Buchnera aphidicola (Macrosiphoniella sanborni): one gene and its partner. The protein of the gene in region 1 interacts with the protein of each later gene in a pairwise test. Links are inferred from orthologs where the notes say so. Each region holds a gene or a part of one and is shown on either strand. Other genes may lie near its edges.

Evidence for each region. Proteins that work in one complex are often made in the same cells at the same time.
Region 2: the proteins of gyrA (region 1) and gyrB interact in binary tests that used the Escherichia coli proteins (3 or more experiments, as listed by UniProt). The link is inferred for Buchnera aphidicola (Macrosiphoniella sanborni) from one-to-one orthologs.

What each region holds. Positions count from the first base shown.
Region 1 is NZ_CP034864.1:187,855-191,086, reverse strand. The notes cover bases 27-3,176. They hold gyrA (DNA topoisomerase (ATP-hydrolyzing) subunit A), read left to right. Parts: upstream 27-425; coding sequence 426-2,927; downstream 2,928-3,176. Other genes in these bases: nrdA (class 1a ribonucleoside-diphosphate reductase subunit alpha), read left to right, coding at 3,008-3,176; D9V74_RS00850 (DUF2076 domain-containing protein), read right to left, coding at 27-155. In the rest of the region: more of D9V74_RS00850, read right to left, coding at 1-26; more of nrdA, read left to right, coding at 3,177-3,232. UniProt on the Escherichia coli protein: A type II topoisomerase that negatively supercoils closed circular double-stranded (ds) DNA in an ATP-dependent manner to maintain chromosomes in an underwound state.
Region 2 is NZ_CP034864.1:8,583-11,727, forward strand. The notes cover bases 83-3,145. They hold gyrB (DNA topoisomerase (ATP-hydrolyzing) subunit B), read right to left. Parts: upstream 2,789-3,145; coding sequence 377-2,788; downstream 83-376. Other genes in these bases: atpC (ATP synthase F1 subunit epsilon), read left to right, coding at 83-327; dnaN (DNA polymerase III subunit beta), read right to left, coding at 2,870-3,145. Also shown: more of atpC, read left to right, coding at 1-82. UniProt on the Escherichia coli protein: DNA gyrase negatively supercoils closed circular double-stranded DNA in an ATP-dependent manner to maintain chromosomes in an underwound state.

The DNA.
Region 1 (3,232 bases):
ATTGTTTGAGTCATATAATAAGGAGAAGAAGGTTGTTTAGAAACCAAATTTTGAATTAAGTTGTCTGCTGATACATCTCTTTCAGACATGTTTAATTCAGTATTTTTTAAGCGATAAAACAAATTTTCTATTAAATTCTTTTCTTTATCTTTCATAATTGCATCTCATTGTTAAGTTTAAGTTATATATTATGCAATATAATATTACTTTTTATGCAATATAATATTACTTTTAACAATTTTAATATTCATAACTATTTTTTATATTAATACTTTCATTTAAAATAAACAAATATTTTTAATATAAAAAATATCTTAAAGTTATTTGATATTCAGAATAATGTTCTTTATATGCATCTAATTGTTTAATTATGTTATACTTTTCTACTTAATTAAATTACTTCTTATTAAAGAGATGAAAGCTTTATGAAAGAACCTGAGAAAAAAATTATACAGGTCAATATTGAAGATGAATTAAAAAGCTCTTATTTAGATTATTCTATGTCTGTAATAGTCGGAAGAGCATTGCCGGATGTTCGAGATGGTTTAAAACCTGTTCATAGAAGAATACTATTTGCAATGTATGTTTTAAATAATGATTGGAACAAACCATATAAAAAATCTGCTCGAGTAGTAGGTGATGTCATAGGAAAATATCACCCACATGGTGATTCTGCTGTATATGATGCCATAGTTCGTATGGCACAAAAATTTTCATTACGTTATATGCTTATTGATGGTCAAGGTAATTTTGGTTCTATAGATGGTGATTCTGCCGCAGCAATGAGATATACAGAAGTACGCATGTCTAAAATAGCCCATGAATTATTAAGTGATTTAGAAAAAAACACTGTTGAATTTTTACCGAATTATGATGATACTGAAAAAATCCCTGAAATACTACCGTCCAAAATACCGAATCTTTTAATCAATGGTTCTTCTGGTATAGCTGTTGGTATGGCGACAAATATTCCTCCTCATAATTTATATGAAGTAATTAATGGATGTTTGGCTTATATTAATAATCAAGATATTACTCTTGAAGAACTTATTAAACATATTCCAGGACCAGATTTTCCAACAGCAGGTATTATAAATGGAACATTAGGAATCAAAGAAGCTTATCGTACAGGAAAAGGAAAAATTTATATTCGCGCACGTCATACAATTGAAAAAAATAAAAAAAATAAAAAAGAATCTATTATTTTTGATGAAATACCTTATCAAGTAAATAAATCACGTTTAATTGAAAAAATAGCAGAATTAGTAAAAGATAAAAAAATTGATGGAATTTCTGGTTTACGTGATGAATCTGACAAAGATGGAATGAGAATTGTTATAGAAGTTAAAAAAGAAGCAATATCAGAAATTATTTTAAATCAATTATATTCGTTAACACAATTGCAAATATCTTTTGGTATTAACATGGTTGCTTTATGTCAAGGACAACCAAAGATTTTATCTTTAAAAGAGATATTAAAAAATTTTTTATCTCATAGACAAGAAATAATTATTAGACGTAGTATTTTTGAATTAAATAAAATTTCTCACCGTCTTCATATTCTTGAAGGATTAAATACTGCTTTTATCAATATTAATCTAATTATTGAAATAATTAAAAGTGCAGGAAATTCAAAAGATGCTAAAAATTTAATTATTCAAAAAGCATGGACATCTCATAATATTACACAATGTTATTCTCCTTTTAATAAAAATATTTTATCTGATAATAAAAAATATCATTTTAGTGAAATACAGGCACAAGCTATATTAGATTTACGTCTACAAAAATTAACTAATTTAGAACAAAATAAAATTTTTTCAGAACATAATAATTTAAAAAAGAGAAAAAAAGAATTAAAAGAAATACTTGAAAATCCAAAATGTATGTTGAACGTAATTCAATCAGAACTCTTATCTATACAAAAAAATTTTAGTGATAAAAGAAAAACAAAAATTACTAATCACCATACTGATATTAATTTTGAAGATTTAATTAATCAAGAAGATGTAGTAGTCACACTATCACATTCAGGATATGTAAAATATCAACCTCTTTCTGATTATAATGCTCAAAGACGTGGTGGAAAAGGTAAATCAGCTGCAAAAATAAAAGAAGAAGATTTTATAGAAAGTTTAATAATAGCAAATACACACGATACTATACTATGTTTTTCTAGTAGAGGAATTTTATATTGGATGAAAGTTTATCAATTACCTGAATCTAGTAGACATGCGAAAGGAAAACCTATAGTTAATATTTTACCATTGAGTGCCAAAGAAAGAATTACAGCTATATTACCTGTCCATGAATATAAAGATAATCTTAATATTTTTATGACTACCGCTCATGGAAGAGTAAAAAAAAGCTCTTTAAAACAATTCAAAAAACCTAGATTTGCTGGCATTATTGCTATTAATTTACATGCTAATGACGAATTAATTGGCGTAGCGTTAACTGATGGTAATAATAATATTATGTTATTTACGCAAAACGGTAAAGTAGTACAATTTTTAGAAACAAGCGTACGCACCATGGGACGTACTGCTTCTGGAGTAAAAGGTATTAAAATTAAAAAAAATGATAAAGTTGTATCATTAATCGTACCTAAAAATAAAGGATGTATTTTAATAGCAACACAAAATGGATATGGAAAACGTACTAAAATTACTGATTTTCCTATTAAATCTCGTGCTACTCAAGGTGTAATATCAATTAAAATTACAAAAAAAAACGGGAAAATTATAGGAGCAATACAAGTAGTCGAACAAGATCAAATCATGATGATTACTAATGCAGGTACATTAGTTAGAATTAGAGTTTCAGAAGTAGGAATACTCAGACGAAATACACAAGGTGTTATATTAATAAGAACATCAAAAAATGAAAAAGTAGTTGCTTTACAAAGAATTATTGAACCTATGTAAAAAAACTGTTTATTTGTTATTTATTAAAGTAAATTCAATAAATACATCTTTATACTATTTAAAAATAAGTTAAATTTATTATGAAAAATAATCTCTTTGTTACTAAACGTGATGGAAGAACAGAAAAAATTAATTTAGATAAAATTCATAAAGTACTTAATTGGGCATCAGAAGGATTAAATGACGTCTCTGTATCACAAGTAGCGTTATGTTCTCGTATTCAATTTTATAATAATATTACTACTATTAATATTCATGAAACTATTATTAAAGCTGCAGCTGATCTAATATCACAAAAAACACCA
Region 2 (3,145 bases), 180 kb from region 1 along the record:
CTAGGTATTTATCCAGGACATACACAATTATTAAGTATTATTAAACCTGGAATGATATATATTTTTCATCAAGAAGAAAAAAAAGAAGAATGTATTTATCTTTCAGGTGGAATACTAGAAATACAACCTTCTGTTGTATCTATTTTAGCTAATGTAGCTATTCGTGCTATTGATTTAGATCGCAATCGTATTTTAAAGACCAAAAAAAATGCTGAAGAAAATATAAAAAATGAAAGTATTAAAACGAAAAAGGATGAAATTTTATTAAAAATTTCTCAAGAAATTGCAAAATTACGTGTACTTGAAATGATGGATAAATGCAGATGAAAATTAATTTTCGCGGCTGGTAATTTCCTGCCGCAAGTATTAGAAAAAATTAAACATCAATATTTTCTGCTTTCAAAGCATTTTCTTGTATAAATTTTCGTCTTGGTTCTACTGCATCTCCCATTAATGTATTAAATAAATTGTTAGCTGAACTGGCATCTTCAATTGTTACTTGTAACATATTTCTAGTTTCAGGATTCATTGTTGTATTCCATAATTGTTCTGGGTTCATTTCTCCTAAACCTTTATATCTTTGTATAAATAAACCATGTTTGTATTGTTCAATTAACCATTCTAATGTGTTTTTTATATTATCTATTCTATATGTTAGTCCTGATTTTTCGATTACAATATTATCAGGAAAATATTTTTTAAAGTTTTTACCTAAATTGCTAATTAATAAATACTCTTTACTTTTAAAAAATGATTCTTTGAATTCATATGTTTTATAGTATGCATATCGAGACATTTTTATATTAGGTTCATAGATATTATTATCAAGATTGTTTTTTATTTCAGCAGAATATATACAATTATTTTGATTTTTTTCATTGAGTTTTTGTGCTAATTTTTCAATCCAATTTTTTACTATTTTTCTGTTGTTTAAGTTATTTAAACAGTCATGATAAATTAATTCGTTTAAAATAATATTAGGAAAATAATATTTACTATTTTCCATAATTTTTTGAATATGATTATAATCATAAATAATTTTTTTAAATTTTTTAAGATCAATATTAACATTAGGATATGAAATGTTTTTTAAAGTTAGATCTTTTAATGAATTTTTTATTTGATATTGATTCATTTCTTCATCGTTTTTAATATATTTTTCTTTAGTTCCTTTTTTCAGTTTATATAATGGCGGTTGTGCAATATAAATATATCCTTTTTCAATGAGTTGAGGTAATTGACGATAGAAAAAAGTCAAAAGAAGAGTTCGAATATGTGCTCCATCAATATCAGCATCAGTCATTATAATAATATAATGATATCTTAGTTTATCTATATTAAATTCATTTTTTCCGATTCCACATCCCAAAGCAGTAATAAGAGAAGCAACTTCTTGAGAAAGAATCATTTTATCAAATTTTGATTTTTCAACATTTAATATTTTTCCTTTTAAAGGTAAAATAGCTTGATTTTTTCGATTTCTACCTTGTTTGGCTGATCCACCTGCTGAATCACCTTCTACTAAATAAATTTCTGAAAATTTTGGATCATTTTCTTGACAATCAGATAATTTACCAGGTAAAGTTCCTAAATCTAATATATTTTTTCTTTTATTAATTTCTCTAGCACGTTTTGCTGCTTCTCTTACTTTTGCGGCATTAATAATTTTTTGAATGATAACTTTTGCATCAGTAGGATTTTCTAAAAGATATTCAATTAGGTTTTCGTTAATTAATGATTCGATTACTGATCTTGCTTCAGAAGAAACTAGTTTGTCTTTAGTTTGAGATGAAAATTTTGGGTCAGGAATTTTTATTGATATAATAGCTGTTAATCCTTCACGTGTATCTTCTCCTATAATAGTAACTTTATTTTTTTTGTTATATCCTTCTCGTTCGATATGCAAATTTAATGTACGTGTCATGCCTGCACGAAAACCTGCTAAATGTGTTCCTCCGTCTTTTTGTGGGATATTGTTAGTAAAACATAGTATGTTTTCTTGATGTGAATCACTCCATTGCATAGCTACTTCTAGTTCTATTTTTTCTTTTTTAGATTTAAAATAAAATATTTTTGGATGAATTGGTATTTTTTTTATATTTAGAAATTTAATAAAAGCTTTAATTCCACCTTTATAATGATAGCAATTTTTAATATTAGATCTATGGTCTTCTAAATAAATCGTAATATTTGAATTAAGAAATGATAATTCACGTAAACGTTTAGATAAAATATCATATTGAAATTTTACATTATTAGTGAAAGTTTTATAACTCGGCCAAAATCTTATGTATGTACCTGATAAATTAGTTGAACTAACAATAGAGAGGGAATTTTGTGGTTTGCCATTGTAATATATTTGTTGATATTTTTTTTTATTTTTATAAATTATTAATTCCAACTTTTCTGATAAAGCATTGACTACTGATATTCCAACACCGTGTAATCCTCCTGATATTTTATATGAAGAATTATCAAATTTTCCCCCAGAATGTAATACTGTCATAATAACTTCGGCAGCTGAAATGTTTTCTTCGGGATGAATATCAGTTGGAATACCTCGACCATCATCTTGAACAGATACAGAATTGTCTGCATGAATGACAACCTGAATTTCTTTACAGTAACCTGATAATGCTTCATCTATAGCATTATCAACTATTTCAAAAACCATGTGATGCAATCCACTACCATCATCTGTATCACCAATATACATGCCTGGTCTTTTACGAACAGCGTCTAATCCTCTTAAAATTTTTATATGAGAAGAGTTATATGTATAATTCATAATTTTCCTGTGTTTTTATAAAAAAGAAGAAATATTGAAATTATTTTTAATATTATATTAATAAAAATTTTAAAAAAATATTTAGCGTTTTAATAACATTACAACATATTTAGTTGAAGTATCATTTTCCGCTTCAATTTGTATAGAATTATTAGAATGATTTAAGAATAAGAGAATATTTTCACTATTAATAGAATTTAATATATCTAATATATAATAAACATTAATTGATATTTCTATTTCAGGGCCTATATAATTTATATTAAACATATCTTCTGCTGTTTCTTCTTCTTGATTATCAGATAATACTTTAAATTGACCGTTTCTAATATGAATTTCTACTCCACAAAATTTTTC